One region of the Neptuniibacter sp. QD37_11 genome, then DNA from elsewhere that is predicted to be linked to it. Evidence: predicted binding sites of a transcription regulator. Region 1 holds the regulator's gene; each other region holds the start of a gene.
What was found. Region 1 encodes sigma-54, which starts transcription at its own class of promoters, with help from an activator protein. Its sites were predicted from a motif close to TGGCACNNNNNTTGCTNT; they were not measured.

Region 1 (6,005 bases):
GGATAACCCAATGATATGTATAAAATTATTACTCGTCTTCGTCGAAGCGATTATTGATTAGTTCTTCGATGGCAATGAGAGCGCTTTCTTCATCTGCTCCCTGAGTTTTTACGCATAGAGTAGTGCCCTGGCTAGCAGCTAGCATCATAACGGACATTATGCTTTTTCCATCAACTTCTCGACCATCCTTTACTAAAGTGATATCAGCAGAGAAGCGTGAAGTAACACCGATTAGCTTTGCAGCGGCGCGAGCATGGAGACCTAGTTTATTTATGATTTCTAGTTCTTTTTCTTGCATCAGTGTTAACTCAATTCTCTATGGCGAACATGAACATTATCCATGCGCTGTGAAAAATGGGAAGCCAGACGTTCGCTTATATACACAGAGCGATGTTGACCTCCAGTGCATCCAATTCCAATTGTTATATAGCTGCGATTGTTTTCGGCAAAGCGGGGCAGCCAGCGAGATAGAAATTCTGTAATGTCGCTGATCATCTCGTTAACTTCAGGAGAATTGTTCAGAAACTCTTCGACTGGTTGCTCTTGTCCCGTAAATCTTCTTAGTTCAGGTATCCAATGGGGATTAGGTAGCGCACGGACGTCGTATACGAAATCGACATCTAGAGGTACCCCATGTTTAAAGCCGAAGGACTCAAATTGAACTGAAAGCGTCTGCTCTTTTCGTTTAGCTACGCGGAGTTTAACTGTATCCCTTAGGTCATAAAGGGAGAGGCGTGTCGTGTCTATCCTGATATCCGCAAGGCTAGCAATGGGTTCAAGTAGCTCTGATTCGGATTGGATCGACTGCTGTAGATTCTTATGTTCATCTGAAAGCGGGTGTTTTCTTCGGGTTGAACTGTATCTTTTTAATAGCGTAGCTTCAGATGAATCGAGAAAAATTACTTCATATTCTGCCCATCGTTCTTGGCGAAGGTTAAGCAAAATTTGAGGGAATTTGGAAAGGTTGCTGAGTAGATTGCGTGCATCAATGCTGACCGCTATGCGATCCGGGTGACTAGGTTCACTACTCATTTGCTGGACTAAATCAGGTAGCAATAATGCTGGGAGGTTGTCTATGCAATAGAAGCCTATATCTTCTAGAGCTTGTAGAGCCGTACTTTTGCCGGAACCGGATCGACCGCTTATCACTACAAGCTTCATTTCACATCCTATGAACTAAGTTGGCAAATTGCCTGATAGAGCGCTTCGTTATCTGCAACACTTCTCAGCTGTTCTCGCACGCTTTCTTGGCTGAATAACTCAGCAATCGCGGCAAGAGTTTGTAAGTGTTCAGATGTAGCATCTTCTGGTACCAAAAGAACAAACAAAAGATCTACCGGTTTGCTATCTATAGCGTCGAAATCAATTGGTTGAGCTAATTTGATTAAGTAGCCTTTGGCATCGCTGCAGTCAGCTAGTCTGCAATGGGGTATAGCTATGCCATCGCCTATGCCAGTACTACCTAATTTCTCGCGGCCGTGTAAGCCGTTGAAGATACAAGATGCTTCTAGGTTAGGGTTTTGCTCTGAAATAATTTCAGATGCTTTTTCCAGAATTCGTTTTTTACTGCTCCCCTCAAGACCACATAGGGTGCTTGAGGGGGTTAATAGTTCATGGACCAGCATAATACGTTGTAGCGGAGGCCTATTTGTGGTTTTTGAGTTTTTCTTTATGTTTTATAACTTGGCGGTCTAGCTTGTCAGTCAGGCCGTCAATTGCAGCATACATATCATCGTGTTCGTGAGTTGCGAACAGTTGGGCGCCGGAGACATGCATCTCTGCATCTGCTTTCTGGCGCTGTTTTTCGATGCTTAGTGTTACTTGAACATTGGTGATGTTATCGAAGTGACGCTCAATTTTCTGCATTTTTTCTAGGACGTAGTTTTGCATTGAATCAGTCAGTTCAACATGATGTCCAGTAATATTAATCTGCATAGGTCTCTCCTACTTGAGTGGAGGCGTTTTGCCGCCGTCCTTATTTATTATCTCTTTATTAAACCAGACGCTTTCTCTCATTAGAAGGTGGAATTCCCATTGCTTCACGATATTTTGCAATGGTGCGCCTAGCAACTTTGAATCCTTGTTCATCGAGGAACTGCGCGATTTTGTTATCGCTCAAAGGTTTAGCTGTGTTCTCTGCTGCAACCATCTTTTTAATTAGGGCGCGGATTGCTGTTGAAGATGCTGCTCCGCCTGTAGCTGTACTGACATGGCTGGAGAAGAAGTATTTCAATTCAAAAATACCGCGTGGTGTGTGCATAAACTTTTGCGTTGTTACACGAGAGATAGTTGATTCATGCATCTCTACTGCTTCAGCAATATCGTGTAATACCATAGGTTTCATGCCTTCTTCGCCATGATCTAGAAAACCAGATTGTCGTTTAACGATCTCATTCGACACTTTTAATAGGGTTTCATTACGGCTTTGTAGGCTTTTAATAAACCAACGTGCTTCTTGAAGATGGTTTTTCAGATAGGTGTTATCCAAACTGTTATCTGCACGCTTTACTAAACCTGCATAACCGGAGTTTATTCTAAGTTTAGGCGAAACTTCTGGATTTAGGTTAACAGTCCAAACACCGCGTTGTTTTGTTACGATGACATCTGGGATGACATATTCTGCAGCGGTCTGGCTTATGCTAGCGCCAGGTTTAGGGTTGAGGCTTTGAATGAGCTGAATAACTTGTTGTAGCTGTGGCTCTTTTAGGCGCGTCTTGCGCATTAATTGACGATAGTCGTGGGTGCCTAGAAGCTTGATGTATTGATTGACCACTTTAATGGCCTCATTACGCCACGGTGTATCAGATGGAAGTTGGCGAAGCTGTATAGCTAAGCATTCACTAAGGTCTCGACAAGCAATACCGGCCGGATCAAATTGTTGAATACGATGCAGTACGGCTTCTATTTCATCAAGTTCAACTTCGTCACTCTCATCGGAATTTTGTTCCAAAAAGTGCTCATGAATCTCTTCAAGAGGAACAGTTAAATAACCATCCGGATTAATGCCATCAATAATGTTGGTCGCAATGAGTCGATCCAGATCGCTCATAGGCGTCAAGTTTAGTTGCCAGTGAAGGTGATCTTGTAAGGTTTCTTCTGCCGTGTCATTTGATTCAAACGAATCAAGATCTTCTTTACTTAACGTTGGTGTGGAAGATTGATAGGTGTCTTCCCAGTTACTGTCAGTAGATAGCTCTTCAGGAATGCTCTCATTCCAATTATCTTCAGCCGCAGGTGTGTCGTCGAAGTCCTGTTCTGCTGAAGTGTTATTCTCTAATTCTTCGGCAGCAGCGCTTTGATGTGTTTCTAGGTTGTTATCCTGTTCATTAGATGGTACATCAGTAGTGTTGTCATCCTCAGATACATCCAGCATAGGATTGCTTTCAAGTGCCTCCTGAATCTCTTGTTGAAGATCCAGTGTAGATAATTGCAGCAGGCGAATCGCTTGCTGCAATTGTGGTGTCATTGTGAGCTGTTGCCCAATTTTTAAATGAAGCGCTTGTTTCATAATACGGCGGCACTAACTCCAGAGGCTACAATCATCTAGTTATTATCTATGGGTTTATAAGGTGAATTGATCACCGAGATACGCATCGCGCACTGCTTCATTATTCATAATGTCATCAGGCTTACCATTGGCAAGTATAGTGCCTTCACTGACAATATAGGCACTTTCGCAGATATCCAGTGTTTCTCTGACATTGTGATCAGTAATCAAAATGCCGATACCTTTGGACTGAAGGTGACGAATCGTTTGTTTGATGTCATTGACTGAAATAGGGTCAACACCAGCAAAAGGTTCATCTAAAAGCACAAATTCAGGTTCGGTTGCTAAGGCTCTGGCAATTTCAACCCTACGTCGTTCACCGCCAGATAGGCTCATGCCAAGGCTATCGCGAATATGAGTGATGTGAAATTCTTCCAGAAGCTCATTCATTTTGGACTTGATAGCTTGTTTATCTAAATCTTTTCGTGTTTCTAGTATCGCGAGCAAGTTGTCTTGTACAGATAGTTTGCGAAAAATTGAGGCTTCTTGAGGCAGGTAACCAATGCCTTCACGAGCACGCCCGTGCATAGGAAGGGCTGTGATATCTTGATCTTTAATTTTAACTTGGCCACGGTCTGCTTGTACAAGACCGACTATCATATAAAAACAGGTGGTTTTGCCTGCACCATTGGGGCCGAGAAGCCCAACAATCTCACCGCTATTAATTTTAAGTGAGACGTCTTTTACTACTTCTCTTCCTTTGTAGCGCTTAGCTAAATTTCGCGCTTCCAATAAGCTCATTACAGCAGGCCTTATTTCTTCTTAGTGGGCTGAATGACCATGTTTACACGGCCTTTTTCTTTAGCGTCTTTTGATGTTGCACCAAAAGCATCCACAATTGATTTGTCTAGGTCATAAACAATTTTATTGCCAGTAAAGGTGTCTTTGCCTTGTACTACTTTGGCACTTTGCGTAATGGTTAATTTCTTTTTGTTAACCATATACACCATGTGTTTACCCCAAGCATCACTGAAGTCACCATTCACTTCTTGTTGTTGGCGGAAGTGAGCGGGTGCGCCTTTAGCGACTAATTTATCCACACCTTCGTTGGCGCGGTGCATATCTACATGGGCTGCTTCGATCAGCAGTGAACCTTGCTTGATAATGACATTGCCCTTATAGGTGGTGATACCAGTCGTGTCATTAATGCTAGCGGAATCTGCTGTGATGTAGATCGGCTTATCCTGATCATCAGGCAGGGCGAAACTGGTATTCGACGCAAGCAAACATAGTGCAACAAGCGTTTGTGATAACCTAATCAACATTTTGATGTGTTCCTTCTACCCTTGAATGCAAATTTAAAACACGGGTGTTGAAATTAATATCCATTCCAGTGCCTTGCATTAGAGTGTGTTCAGTTTCTAAATTCACTGGCAGGTCTGTTTCGGCGATATCTTTTTTGGGATAAATCGTCAGCGCTTCGGTGGTTAGCTTTTTGCTCGAGCGCGCATTTGAATTATCAATAACAATGACATTACCTGCAAGATCTATTCGGCTGTTATCGTCTTGTGCTGTGCCTGTATCTGAAGAAATGTTGACAACGGAGTTGTCGGATCGATAAAGATTGCTTTTAGGTTCAATCAGTAAATTTTGTTTGTCTGACGGACTATGTTCTAGCCGCGGCGTCGTTAATTCTTGCTTTAGATTGCCCTTAATGTCCCATTCTTTAACCGCTGCTTGGTCGACAAAATAATCCATCTTTTCAGATAGGGGGGTATTGGTTGTACCGTGTTCTTGAGGTGAGCCTGAAAATCCCCAATACAGTAGTATTGGGATTAAAATGGCAGCAGCGATAATTATGCGTAATTTACTACTTAGATCAGGCATTTGCAGGAACTTTTAAAGGTACTTAGCATGTAATTGTTCAAGTTTACCTTGAGCTTCAAGGATATGCTCGCAAAATTCTCTTGCAGCCCCTTCACCACCTCTGCGTAAGCTACACCAATCGGCATGTTGCTTAACCAATTCGTGCCCGTTTGGAACAGAGGCGCCGAATGCGCAGTGACGAATAGCGGATAGGTCCGGCAAATCGTCACCTATATAAGCAGTTGTAGCTGCACTATGTGAGGTGTTAGACCAAAGCTCTTCTAAAGCGATAAGCTTATCTTCGCGGCCTTGAAATAGGTAATGGATACCCAGTGATTTACTGCGAAGTTCTACTTGTGGGGAACTACGCCCTGTAATGATTGCAGTCTCGATTCCTGCTTCCATCAATAGTTTTAGACCAAGGCCGTCCAGTGTATTGAACTGCTTGACCTCTTGACCATTGGGGAGAAAAAGAAGCTGGCCGTTGGTTAAAATGCCATCTACATCAAAAACAGCAAGTGTAATGTTCTTTAGAGAAGTTGTTACTGTCATTAAATTACGCCTGCTTTAAGTAGGTCGTGCATGTTTAGAGCGCCAATTGGTCTATTTGATTCATCCGTCACAATAAGTGCGTTTATCTTCTTGGCTTCCA
Region 2 (6,005 bases), 360 kb from region 1:
AGGGGTAATGTTAAATGAGGCAATGAAATGGCAATTAGTTTTGACGCAGCTTTAGGAATTCATGATGACGCACTTATGCATCGTGCTCGTCGTGCAGAGGTTTTAGCTAATAATATAGCCAATGCTGATACGCCTAACTTTAAAGCGAGAGATATTGAGTTTGCTGAAGCGTTAGAGCATGTGTCGACTAAAATGAATGTTAAGCAGGTTGCTACTGCTGCAGGTCACAATACCGAGCTACTCGAGCCTGACCTAGCGGCAGATATGATGTTCCGTATTCCTAATCAAGCCTCTGTGGATGGTAATACTGTAGAAGTTCAGCAAGAGATGGCTCGCTATACTGAAAATGCTTTGGATTACCAGACGTCATTTCATTTCCTGAATAAGAAATTTACTGGTCTTAAATCAGCGATCAAAGGTGAATAATTATGTCATTGAGTAATGTATTTGGAATCGCTGGTTCGGCTATGAACGCTCAGACGATCCGCTTAAATACAACTGCCAGTAATATGGCTAATGCGGAGAGTGTTAGTTCAAGTATTGATGAAACTTATCGAGCTCGAAAACCTGTGTTTGCTGTGCAGCAAGTTGACCCTTTAGCAGAGCCTGAGAATGAATTTGGTATTGCTGCTGGACAAGGTGTACAGGTTTTAGGGATTGTGGAAAGTGAGGCTGAGTTACGTCAAGAATACAATCCTGCGCATCCTATGGCGGATGAGGAAGGATTTGTTTATTACCCGAATGTAAATGTTGTAGAAGAGATGGCGGATATGATTTCAGCTTCTCGATCTTTCCAGATTAATACCGAGATTATGAATACTGCCAAGCAGATGTTGCAGCAGACGATTAGACTTGGGCAGCAATAATTTAAGAAACGAGGTTTTTGGCCATGAGTAACGTTAATGGCGTAAATCAGAACGTTTTTGATCAGATAAATAAAACGAATCAATCTTCTAGTACGCAAAAAAGCAAGACGGAAGAAGACAGTGATATGTTCATGCGACTGATGATTGCTCAGTTGCAGAATCAAGATCCGTCAAGCCCTGCAGATACTACAGATTTTATGCAGCAAATTGCCACTATGTCACAAGTCGAAAGCATCAATCAGCTAAATGTCTCTGTGAATGAGATGTCGCAGTCGATGCTATCGAGTCAGGCCGCATTGCAAGCTTCTTCTATGGTGGGGCAGTCAGTGTTCATCCCTGGTGATACCTCTGAGGTAGGAACTGCTATGAACCCGTTCGCGAAAGGTGCTTTTAATCTGGAAACCAGTGCCTCAGATGTAAGAATTAAGGTTTATAACTCGAGCGGAACTTTAGTTGACAATATGCAGTTAGGAGCGGTTCAGCAAGGCGAGCATGAGTTTGCTTGGCAGATGCGATTTGATGAAGACGGTAATCCAGAGCATCCGCCGGGAGATTACACCTTCGTTATCGAGCGTCTTGAGGATAATGAATATCAAGCGGTTGATACCAATATGGCCTATAGAGTTAACAGCGTAACTCTGGGTGAAAATGGTATCGGTATGAAAGTGAACACTACAGCTGGCACATTTGATATCAGCGATGTGAAACAGATAGGCGTGTGAGGATAAGACTATGTCAGGTTTTAATACAGCCGTTAACGGCCTAAAAGCGGCTACTACAGATCTCGATGTAACAGGCAACAATATTGCGAACGCGAGTACTGTCGGTTTCAAATCATCTCGAACTGAATTTGGTGATATCTACGCAACGGCAGTTGTAGGGGCTGGTTCATCAAACGTTGCCGGTGCTGGTGTAACAGTAACGGATATCGCACAAGACTTTAAAGCGGGCACGATACAGTTTACAAACAATAACCTTGATTTGGCTATTAATGGTTCAGGCTTCTTTCAGCTAGATGATGGTCAAGGTAGTACTACATATACTCGAGCGGGCTCATTTGAGTTAGATAAAAATGGTTTCGTGGTATCTAAGACTGGTGCTTTTCTTCAGGGGTATGGCCTTGATTCAGAAGGTAACCGATTGCCTATCGATAATTTGGCAGTTACCCAGAAAGAAAGTCCACCAAAAGCTACAGAAGATATTGATCTTTCTTTCAATATTGATTCTAGGGAAGATGCCGCAACGCTATTGCCAGATTACGATAAAGATGAGCCTGGTTCATTTACCTATAGTACAACAATTAGAACGTTCGATAGTTTAGGTAATGAGCATACAATTAAGTTTAATATGGCAGAAGCGCGTCCTTATCAAGCTCAGCAGCAGGTTACTGGTATTGAGCTGAATGATGAGATCTCAGGTGTTCAGCTTGATGCTGCAGATTTAACTGCGTTGGCTGATTTGGACTTGGCGGCTGTCCCGCCTGGTCCAGGTTACCCTTATACTTTAGATTCTTTATCCTCAGCGAATGCTGACCCTAATATATCTGCGGCAGGCGCTTTCTTTGACAAAATGACGGATCCGATCAATGGTGATGCGCGTATTCAAAGTATCATTGTAAATGGCCCTGATGATATTACTATAAGGTTTAAATCAGAATATCCAGAGCCTGATCTAGTACAGTTAGTTGACGCTGATGCTGGTGGTGAGCTTGGAGTAGTAGAAGTTGCAGAGATTGCTGCAAATGAAACTTATACATTTCCAATAACGGGTTCTACAGTTGATGATTTAGTACTTGAAGTCGGCGGTATCACTTTACCTGCGATCCCTTCTGGATCTACTGACGATCAAATAGGAGCAGCTATCACTGCATCAGAGGCCAGAATTAAAGATGCCAACCCTGATGTTGAGTCGGTTATTTACGATAACGTCAATAAGCAAGTTACTATCACTTATAAAGCTGAGGCCGGTGATATCAATGGCAGTGAAGCCTTAACCTTTGTTGCGACTTCTGGTACCAATCAGATTGGTACACCTACGATTAAAGATGGTGATAACTCCTTCCAAGGTGTGTACCGAATGTTTGCCTACCTGAACGGAACAGAAACTCTTGATATTGGTAAGGCGCTTGATCCAGGTGAGGCAGGTACAGGTACAGAACCGGGACCAATACTGATTAAGTTTAATCCGTCAAATGGTTTGTTGTCTGGAATCAATGGGCAGCAGTTCTCAGTAGGTGCGGTGGTACCGGGTATAACTATTGTTGGTGCTGACCCTGCAGATGCGACTACTGAAATTACGTTGGATATTACCAATACAACCCAGTTTGCATCGGCATCTATAGTGAAGGCTTCGCAGCAAGATGGCTACACTAAAGGGGACTTGATAGGTGTCACTTTTAGTGGAACGGGTGAAATGGTCGCAAGTTTCTCCAATGGCCAAAATCAAGATTTAGGTGTTGTTGCAATTGCGACTTTTGAAAACCAGTCAGGTTTGTCTCCTTCCGGTGATACAGAATGGACAGCAACATTCAGCTCCGGTAATGCAATTGTGAACCCGCCGGGTACTGGTCTAAATGGTACGTTGCAGTCTGCTGCTCTTGAACAATCAAACGTTGATTTGTCGGCAGAGCTTGTAGCGTTGATTGAGGCTCAGCGAAACTTCCAGGCGAATTCTAAGACTTTGGAAACACTAAATACAGTTACTCAGAATATTCTTCAGATTTAATCTGACTGCGTAATTTTTCTTCAAAAAGACTGCTTAAGCGGTCTTTTTGTGTTTCTGGCATACCATTTGCTTTATCTATCCCATATAAGAATTCAACGAGATGCGGCAATGCCGCTCAAACGAGAAGATAAAGATGGATAAGGTTCTATATTTAGCAATGAGTGGCGCCAGAGAAAATATGCTGGCTCAGCAAGCTCATGCCAATAACCTTGCAAATGCAAATACCTCAGGCTTTAAAGCGGATTTGGCTCAAGCCCGCGCTATGCAGGTGTTTGGGGAGGGGCATGCCTCTCGAGTTTATGCCCAAACTGAACGTCCCGCGACAGATATGACAAGTGGGACGCTAATTGAAACTGGACGTAAATTGGACATCGCTGTAGCTGGTGATGGTTGGTTTTCTGTAATTCGTCCAGATGGTACAGAGGGGTATACTCGTGCCGGCTCACTGCAGATCAATGCCGCTAACCAGTTGGTTACAGGAAGTGGCTTGCCGGTAATGGGCAATGGCGGAATTCCTATTGTATTGCCGCCTTTCGAAGAAATTGAAGTATCTACCAGTGGAATAATTACTATCCGCCCATTAGGTGAAAATGCGGCAGAGCTGTTGGTGGCAGATCAAATTAAGCTTGTAAATCCAGATCCTCAAACTCTCTTCAAAGGCCCTGATGGCTTGATGACAAATGGTGGTGAGCCTGAGTTGGCTGACCCTAATGTCCGTATCCGCTCAGGCTATATTGAGTCAAGTAATGTAAATGCTGTAAGCGAATTGACGGGTATCATATCGACTTCACGCCAATTCGAAATGCAAATTAAAATGATGAAAACTGCAGAAGAAAATTCAGAAACTGCAGCAACAATTTTGAAAATATCTTAATAATCACCTGAGGATCGAATAATGCACGGTGCACTAAGCGTAGCTAAAACTGGAATGACCGCTCAGGATACAAATCTGAAGGTGATTTCTAACAACTTGGCCAACGTATCAACTGTTGGTTTCAAGAAAGATAACGTAGTTTTTGAAGATCTGATGTATCAGATTCGTCGTCAGCCAGGTGCTCAAACAGCAGAAGAAGCACAGCTGCCATCAGGCTTGCAAATTGGTTTAGGTGTTCGGACTGTAGGAACACAAAAGCTGTTTTCTGCAGGTGATATGGAAGTAACTGGTGAGCCATTTGATGTAGCAATCAATGGACGTGGTTTTCTTCAAGTAACGTTGCCAAATGGGGATACCGCTTATACACGTAATGGGCAATTACACTTAAATAGTGACAACCAAGTGGTTACCCCTGAGGGGTATTTGCTCGAGCCTGAGCTTACATTGCCTGATGATGTACTTAATTTCTCTATTGGTACAGATGGAATCGTTACTGTTACAACTCCTGGTAGCCCGCAAGGTACACAGATAGGGCAAATGCAGCTAGCTGACTTTGTTAACCCTCAGGGCCTACAGGCACAAGGTCAAAACCTTTATAGCGAAACAGCATCTAGTGGTGCTCCAGTAGTTAGCAATCCAGGGGAGAATGGTACGGCAGTACTTATTCAGGGGTCGTTAGAAAATTCAAATGTAAATTCAGTAGAAGAGCTGGTGGATATGATTACAACCCAGCGAGCTTACGAAATGAATTCGAAAGTTATCTCCACTGCTGATGAGATGCTTTCTTACGTTAGCCAGCAGCTTTAATAGGTTATTGAGGCTTTAACAATGAAAAAATTTATCACTGCTTTTGTATCGATCACCTTTTTGCTTACAGGCTGTGTGCAGAAACAGGTTAAACCTAATAATCCTGAGTATGCTCCAGTGGTTCCGCAGGCTTTAACGCAGCCTGCACCAATGAATGGCTCAATTTATAACTCTGCAACGAGCATAAATTTGTATGGGGATGGTAGGGCTCACAGAATCGGCGATATATTGACTATTACCTTACAAGAAAGCACAAGTTCTCAGAAAAGTGCGACTACAGAATTGGATAAGTCTAGTAGTTTGACGTTGACTCAGCCAACTATATTAGGAGATGCGGTATCACTTAATGGCAAGCCTCTAAGCGCCTCGATTACTGGTCCAACAACAACGTTTGAAGGGGAAGGCTCTTCAGATATGAGCAATAACCTCACAGGTAATATTACGGTCACCGTTCATAACGTTTTGCCAAACGGTGTTCTATTGGTTAAAGGGGAAAAATGGTTAACCCTAAATCAGGGCGATGAATATATCCGAATCAGCGGTATGGTTAGACCTCAGGATATTGGCTCAGACAATACCGTTGCATCGACTAAGCTTGCAGACGCGCGAATTGCTTATAGTGGTACAGGAGCTGTGAATGACACTAATGTCATGGGCTGGGTATCTAAGTTCTTTATTAGTGCGTTAATGCCATTCTAAGGGGAATGATGATGAAAAATACATTAATTCTCGTA
Region 3 (6,005 bases), 440 kb from region 1:
GATAAGAACGGCATTGCAGTGGATGGTATGGCTGCCATGGGCTTCGGTTTTGTTGAAGTAGGTACAGTTACTCCACGTCCACAAGATGGTAATCCCAAACCACGTATTTTCCGTTTGCCAGAACAGCAAGCGATCATCAACCGTATGGGTTTTAACAACGGTGGTGTTGATAAACTGCTCTCTAATCTGGATAAGAGCGTTTATAAAGGTGTTCTGGGTATCAACATCGGCAAAAACAAAGATACGCCAAACGAAAAAGCGAATGACGATTACCTATACTGTCTTCGTAAGGTTTACGGACGTGCGTCTTACATTACTGTTAACGTATCTTCACCGAATACACCTGGCCTTCGTACTCTTCAATACGGCGAGTCGTTAAACAGCTTATTGGATGCTCTCAAATCCGAACAAGCTAAATTGGCTAAGTTCCATGATCGCTATGTTCCTATTGCGGTAAAAATTGCACCAGATATGACAGATGAAGAGCTTGCACTGGTTGCTGCTTCTTTAAAGTCTTACGAGATGGATGGTGTGATTGCGACCAATACAACCCTATCTCGTGATGGTGTTGAAGGGCTTGAGTTTGCAGATGAAGCGGGTGGCCTATCAGGCGCACCAGTACGCAATAAATCAACTAAAGTGATTCGTACTCTGGCACAAGAGCTCGATGGTGCATTACCAATTATTGGTGTAGGCGGAATCACTGAAGGTTTTGATGCGGCAGAAAAGATTGAAGCTGGTGCAAGTTTGGTACAAATTTATTCTGGGTTTATCTACCGTGGACCTTCATTGGTTGCGGATTCTGTGAAAGCAATTAAGCAGCTTTCAGAATAAGAGCAGGTAATAAAAAGGCTCCCCTCGGGGAGCCTGAAAATTCTGTTTAGTGTAGAGCTGGGTCGGATTGTATTGCTGATACTCCTTCCATACCGCTCCAGTGAGCTTCGCGTCCTTGGCGCCATCCGCTCATCCAATGGCTTCTGAGATCTGATGTATTCACGGGACAGTTATCCCGGGACTTACCGCTTAATCCTGCTTGAAAACCTCGATTAAAAAGTGTGCTAGTACGATCACGCTTTTGTCTCTTCATATTGATTGAGCCTCTCTTCGTGTTTTAGTTTTTGAGAGCAGCGGTTCCTTGAGACATGGTACCCGCTTAAAATCTGCCTGCAGGTTGTAAGTTTTGCAGCCAGACTTCTATAAATATCGGAAAATAGATCATAGTGCGATTGAATATGACTATCATGATATTAATGCTTGATAAAAATAGTTAGTGTGTGGGTGCAAAAAAACGATTGCATTCATAAAGTTAGTCAAAAAGTTGGTTTTTGAACAGCAGGGTGAATTTTTTTCATGTCTGTTGTTAATTAAGTGAAATATTTGCTGAGTAAAGATGCGTATGAAACTGTTTCTGACATGCCCTAAGGGCCTAGAGTTGCTTCTTGAAGAGGAGTTACAGCGCTTGGGTGTTACTGAGACCAAGCAAACAGTGGCAGGGGTTCAATGCCAAGGCGAGCTGGAAGATGCTTACCGTATCTGTTTATGGTCGCGTTTGGCAAACAGGGTTCTACTTCCGCTTCATGAAGGTGAAGCAGAAACAGCTGATGATCTTTACAAGGCTGTTCAGCAAATAGACTGGCTTGAACACATGCGTAGTGAAGGTACGCTATTAATTGATTTTAGCGGTCAAACTCGCGGTATTAACAATACCCACTTTGGTGCGTTAAAAGTTAAGGACGCCATTGTTGATCAAATTCGAGATAAAACTGGTGCTCGCCCAAGTATCGACAAAGTTGCTCCTGATCTTCGTATTAATGTGCGTATGCACCGAGGCAAAATCACCGTTGCTCTAGATATGTCGGGTGATAGTTTGCACCGACGTGCATATCGTCTAAAAGCCGGTGAAGCGCCAATGAAGGAAAACTTGGCAGCTGCTATTTTGATTCGTAGTGGTTGGCCGGAGCGTTCTTCTGAATCCGGTTTGGTTTTTGATCCAATGTGCGGTTCAGGTACATTGCTGATTGAGGCTGCGCTGATGGCGGCTGATATTGCGCCGGGTTTACAGCGTAAGCGTTTCGGATTCTCTCGCTGGACAGGCCACAAGCGCGATGTTTGGGAAGGTCTTGTTGCGGAGGCTCAAGCACGTAAAGTAAAAGGTTTGCTGGCATTAGAAGCGAACCTAATTGGTAGTGATCAAGATAGTAAGGTTTTACGTGCAGCTCGGCAGAATGCAGAAAGGGCAGGTGTGGCGGACTTTATTGAATTTACAACGTGCCGCCTAGAAGATCTGGATCGCAATACGCTTCCTGAAGGTAAAGGTTTACTGATTACCAACCCGCCTTATGGTGAGCGTCTGGGTGAAACTCAGCAGTTGATGTTCTTGTATCGACACCTTGGCGATAAGCTAAAAGAGCAATTTGCTGGTTGGACGGCTTCAATTTTTACCTCTAACCCAGATCTTTGTAAGGTCACAGGTCTACGTGCAGATAAGCAATATAAGCTGTTTAACGGTGCGCTTGAAAGTCGTTTGTTTATCTATCCTGTGTCTGAGCAGAGAGCTGAGAAGCAAGAGGGCCAAGAGGGTGAGCCAGCTCCTTTGAGTGAAGGGGCGCAGATGTTTGCTAATCGTTTGAAGAAAAACCGTAAACAGCTAGCTAAGTGGGTTAAACGCGACAATATAGAGAGCTACCGTCTCTACGATGCGGATATTCCAGAGTATTCTGTTGCGGTAGATATCTACAAAGACGAAGTGCATGTCCAAGAATATGCCGCGCCTAAGAAGATTGATCCGGTAAAAACATTTGCTCGTCTACAAGATGTGATGAATGCTTTACCGGTAACCCTAGAGGTATCTCCAGAAAAGGTGATCTTAAAGCAGCGTAAGAAACAGCAGGGTGTTAACCAGTATGAAAAGCACTCTGAAACTCACCGCTTCAAAGAGATCAACGAGCACGGCTGTCGTTTGCTGGTTAACTTGCACGACTATCTGGATACCGGTTTATTCTTGGATCACCGAGCAATTCGTAATCAGATTCAGAAAGAAGCAACTGGTAAGGATTTCTTAAACCTGTTCTGTTACACAGGCACTGCTTCGGTGCATGCTGCTAAAGGTGGTGCTAAATCTACAACCAGTGTTGATATGTCGGCTACCTATCTTAACTGGGCTAAGCGAAATTTAGATCTAAATGGCCTAGATACAAAAGAGCATCAGCAAGTTCAAGCGGACTGCTTGAAGTGGTTGCGGATGCAAAGAGGGCCAGCATACGATCTAATTTTTATGGATCCTCCAACGTTTTCTAACTCCAAGCGGATGGCTGGAGTGCTTGATGTGCAGCGCGACCACGTAGACCTTATAGAAGGCGCTATGCGCTGTTTACGTGCAGATGGGGTGTTGTACTTCTCCAATAACTACCGTCGCTTTAAGTTGGATTACGACGCGTTGTCCGAATTCGAGATCGAGGAGATTACACAATCTACACTAGATCCGGATTTTAAGCGTAATTCAAAAATTCATTGTTGTTTCCGTATTCGTCATAAGTGATTGTGCTCGCAAATTGTGCGCTTTAATAAATTTGGCACATATAGTGCTTACTATTAAGGCATAAAAAATTTGTTACTAGCACTATTTTGGTGAATTGCAGTTTAAGCTGCTATGTTTCGGGGCTTTTAAGCCTGGTTGGCATAGCGGCAGCAATATCACAGAATAATATGCACTATAATAGTGCACCAAAATGAAGCGCAGTTTTAGGTTGTGGTTCTAATATGGTGCACAAAAAGAAACGGGAGACACCAAGTGGAAAACGTCAACAGCGCAGTTGAGACGCTTATTCAGAGTTCTAATACTCTATTCATTCTGATGGGGGCGATCATGGTCTTTGCCATGCATGCCGGCTTTGCTTTTCTTGAAGTTGGTACGGTTCGCCACAAAAACCAAGTGAATGCGTTAGTTAAAATTCTGACCGATTTTGGTTTTTCTGCCATGGCTTACTTCTTTGTAGGTTATTGGGTTGCTTACGGCGTCACTTTCTTCTCTCCTGCTGCTGAATTGGCTGCAAATAACGGTTATGAGCTAGTTAAGTTCTTCTTCTTAATGACGTTTGCGGCTGCTATTCCTGCAATCGTTTCGGGTGGTATTGCTGAGCGTGCTAAGTTCTGGCCGTTCTTGATTGCCTCATCTCTTATCGTGGCGTTTGTATATCCGTTCTTCGAAGGCATTATCTGGAATGGTAACTTTGGTTTCCAGGATTGGTTAGAAGCTAATTTTGGTGCTGCATTCCATGACTTTGCAGGTTCTGTTGTGGTGCACGGTGTAGGTGGCTGGTTGGCGCTAGTTGCTGTGATCATGCTGGGTATTCGAAATGGTCGATATAAAGGTGGTCGTCTTGTTGCTTTCCCACCATCTAATATTCCTTTCTTAGCGTTAGGTGCTTGGATTCTATGTATTGGTTGGTTCGGCTTTAACGTAATGTCTGCTCAGACTATGGATGGTATCTCTGGTCTAGTAGCCGTTAATACGCTAATGGCGATGGTTGGCGGTATTATTACTGCGCTGATTTTTGGTAAAAATGACCCTGGCTTTATCCATAACGGTCCTTTGGCTGGTTTGGTTGCTGTATGTGCTGGTTCAGACGTAATGCACCCTATGGGTTCTTTAGTTGTAGGTGCTGTTGCCGGTGCAATTTTTGTCTTCTTGTTCACAATTCAGCAGAACAAATGGAAGATCGATGATGTGTTGGGTGTATGGCCGCTACATGGTGTTTGTGGTGTGTGGGGTGCTATTGCTTGCGGTATTTTCGGTACTGAAGCGCTTGGCGGTCTAGGTGGTGTTAGCCTTATGTCACAATTAATCGGTTCGCTAGCGGGTATTGCGGTAGCTGTGATCGGCGGCGTTGTTGTTTATGGTGGCGTACGTGCTGTTTCTGGCTTGCGTTTGACTCAAGAGGAAGAGTATAACGGTGCTGACCTATCTATCCATAAGATTGAATCTACTAGCGATAACTAATCTGTTGCTTTAGATCTATTGAAAAAGCCGGGCATTGCCCGGCTTTTTTGTTGGTGTGATTAGTTAAATATCGCTTGTCTGAATTTTTGTAGCTTAGAAAAAATAAAATCAGAACGTTCTTTTTTTCCTTTCTCTGTGTAGTACTGCATATCTATTACGCCTGATTCTGTTCTTTTTAGCATTCGTGCTTGCTGACTTAAGCCGTCATAGCCCCAGTCCGTTGTTGGTACTTCATCTAAGACTACATAGCTAGTAGGTGTTAAAGGGCCAATTTCGTTATCTAATAGTTGGTTAAATGCACTAAGTGCATCGGACTTTTCTTTTTCAGTATTAGTGCCTTTGCTGATTTTGGCATTCACGTATGCAGATACCGAATTGGTAGCTAATTTATTGCCGATAAACCAATGCTCTTTATCTATTTTTGTAATACTTACGGCGGTTAATTTTGCGTTTTTATGAAGAATATTAGCCATGATATTTGTTGTACCTTCGACTAGGTTTTTGATCTGTAATTGGGTTAAGTCGCTGGATACATGTATTGATATGTAAGGCATAACGCTCTCCTTGTCTGTTTAAATCCAGCTTACGCTCTCATAAGTATTATTAAAAATGATTAATATCGTTTATATTGATAAGTAAATACGATCAAAAAGAGGCAGGCATGGCGCAGCCCAATATAAGTACTGAATTATTGAGAACTTTCCTTGCGGTGGTTGAAAGGGATGGTTTTATTCGGGCAGCAGAATCCCTGCATAAGACGCAATCCACGGTGAGTCAGCAGATTAAAAAATTGGAGCTGGAGTTGGGTGCTGTTCTTTTTCGTCCTAACGGCCGTAAACGGTTGTTGACACATGAAGGGGAGATGTTGGTCGGTTACGCAAGAAAGATGCTAGCGTTGCAGGACGATGCGATAGCGAGCTTGGCGAGTAGTGGTGAGCTGGGGGAGATAAAGGTGGGTGTCTCTCAGGGTGTTGCGGAAACCGTATTGCCAGAGCTTTTGGCTGGT

Region 2: the regulator sigma-54 is predicted to act here: its motif matches at 3,646-3,663, upstream of flgF (flagellar basal-body rod protein FlgF).
Region 3: the regulator sigma-54 is predicted to act here: its motif matches at 3,571-3,588, upstream of ACMXYT_RS10115 (ammonium transporter).

Annotation. Positions count from the first base shown of each region.
Region 1 covers NZ_CP180552.1:2,647,906-2,653,910, reverse strand. The annotation lists gene ACMXYT_RS12340 (HPr family phosphocarrier protein) at 29-298, opposite strand; gene rapZ (RNase adapter RapZ) at 304-1,161, opposite strand; gene ptsN (PTS IIA-like nitrogen regulatory protein PtsN) at 1,170-1,628, opposite strand; gene hpf (ribosome hibernation-promoting factor, HPF/YfiA family) at 1,645-1,935, opposite strand; gene ACMXYT_RS12320 (RNA polymerase factor sigma-54) at 1,994-3,508, opposite strand; gene lptB (LPS export ABC transporter ATP-binding protein) at 3,563-4,288, opposite strand; gene lptA (lipopolysaccharide transport periplasmic protein LptA) at 4,300-4,812, opposite strand; gene lptC (LPS export ABC transporter periplasmic protein LptC) at 4,802-5,374, opposite strand; gene ACMXYT_RS12300 (KdsC family phosphatase) at 5,387-5,905, opposite strand; gene ACMXYT_RS12295 (KpsF/GutQ family sugar-phosphate isomerase) at 5,905-6,005, opposite strand, start outside.
Region 2 covers NZ_CP180552.1:3,011,135-3,017,139, reverse strand. The annotation lists gene flgB (flagellar basal body rod protein FlgB) at 28-426, shown strand; gene flgC (flagellar basal body rod protein FlgC) at 429-866, shown strand; gene ACMXYT_RS14100 (flagellar hook assembly protein FlgD) at 890-1,588, shown strand; gene ACMXYT_RS14095 (flagellar hook protein FlgE) at 1,599-3,590, shown strand; gene flgF (flagellar basal-body rod protein FlgF) at 3,724-4,464, shown strand; gene flgG (flagellar basal-body rod protein FlgG) at 4,486-5,271, shown strand; gene flgH (flagellar basal body L-ring protein FlgH) at 5,293-5,970, shown strand; gene ACMXYT_RS14075 (flagellar basal body P-ring protein FlgI) at 5,982-6,005, shown strand, end outside.
Region 3 covers NZ_CP180552.1:2,211,956-2,217,960, reverse strand. The annotation lists gene ACMXYT_RS10130 (quinone-dependent dihydroorotate dehydrogenase) at 1-834, shown strand, start outside; gene rmf (ribosome modulation factor) at 881-1,087, opposite strand; gene rlmKL (bifunctional 23S rRNA (guanine(2069)-N(7))-methyltransferase RlmK/23S rRNA (guanine(2445)-N(2))-methyltransferase RlmL) at 1,397-3,538, shown strand; gene ACMXYT_RS10115 (ammonium transporter) at 3,791-4,999, shown strand; gene ACMXYT_RS10110 (tautomerase family protein) at 5,059-5,553, opposite strand; gene ACMXYT_RS10105 (LysR substrate-binding domain-containing protein) at 5,661-6,005, shown strand, end outside.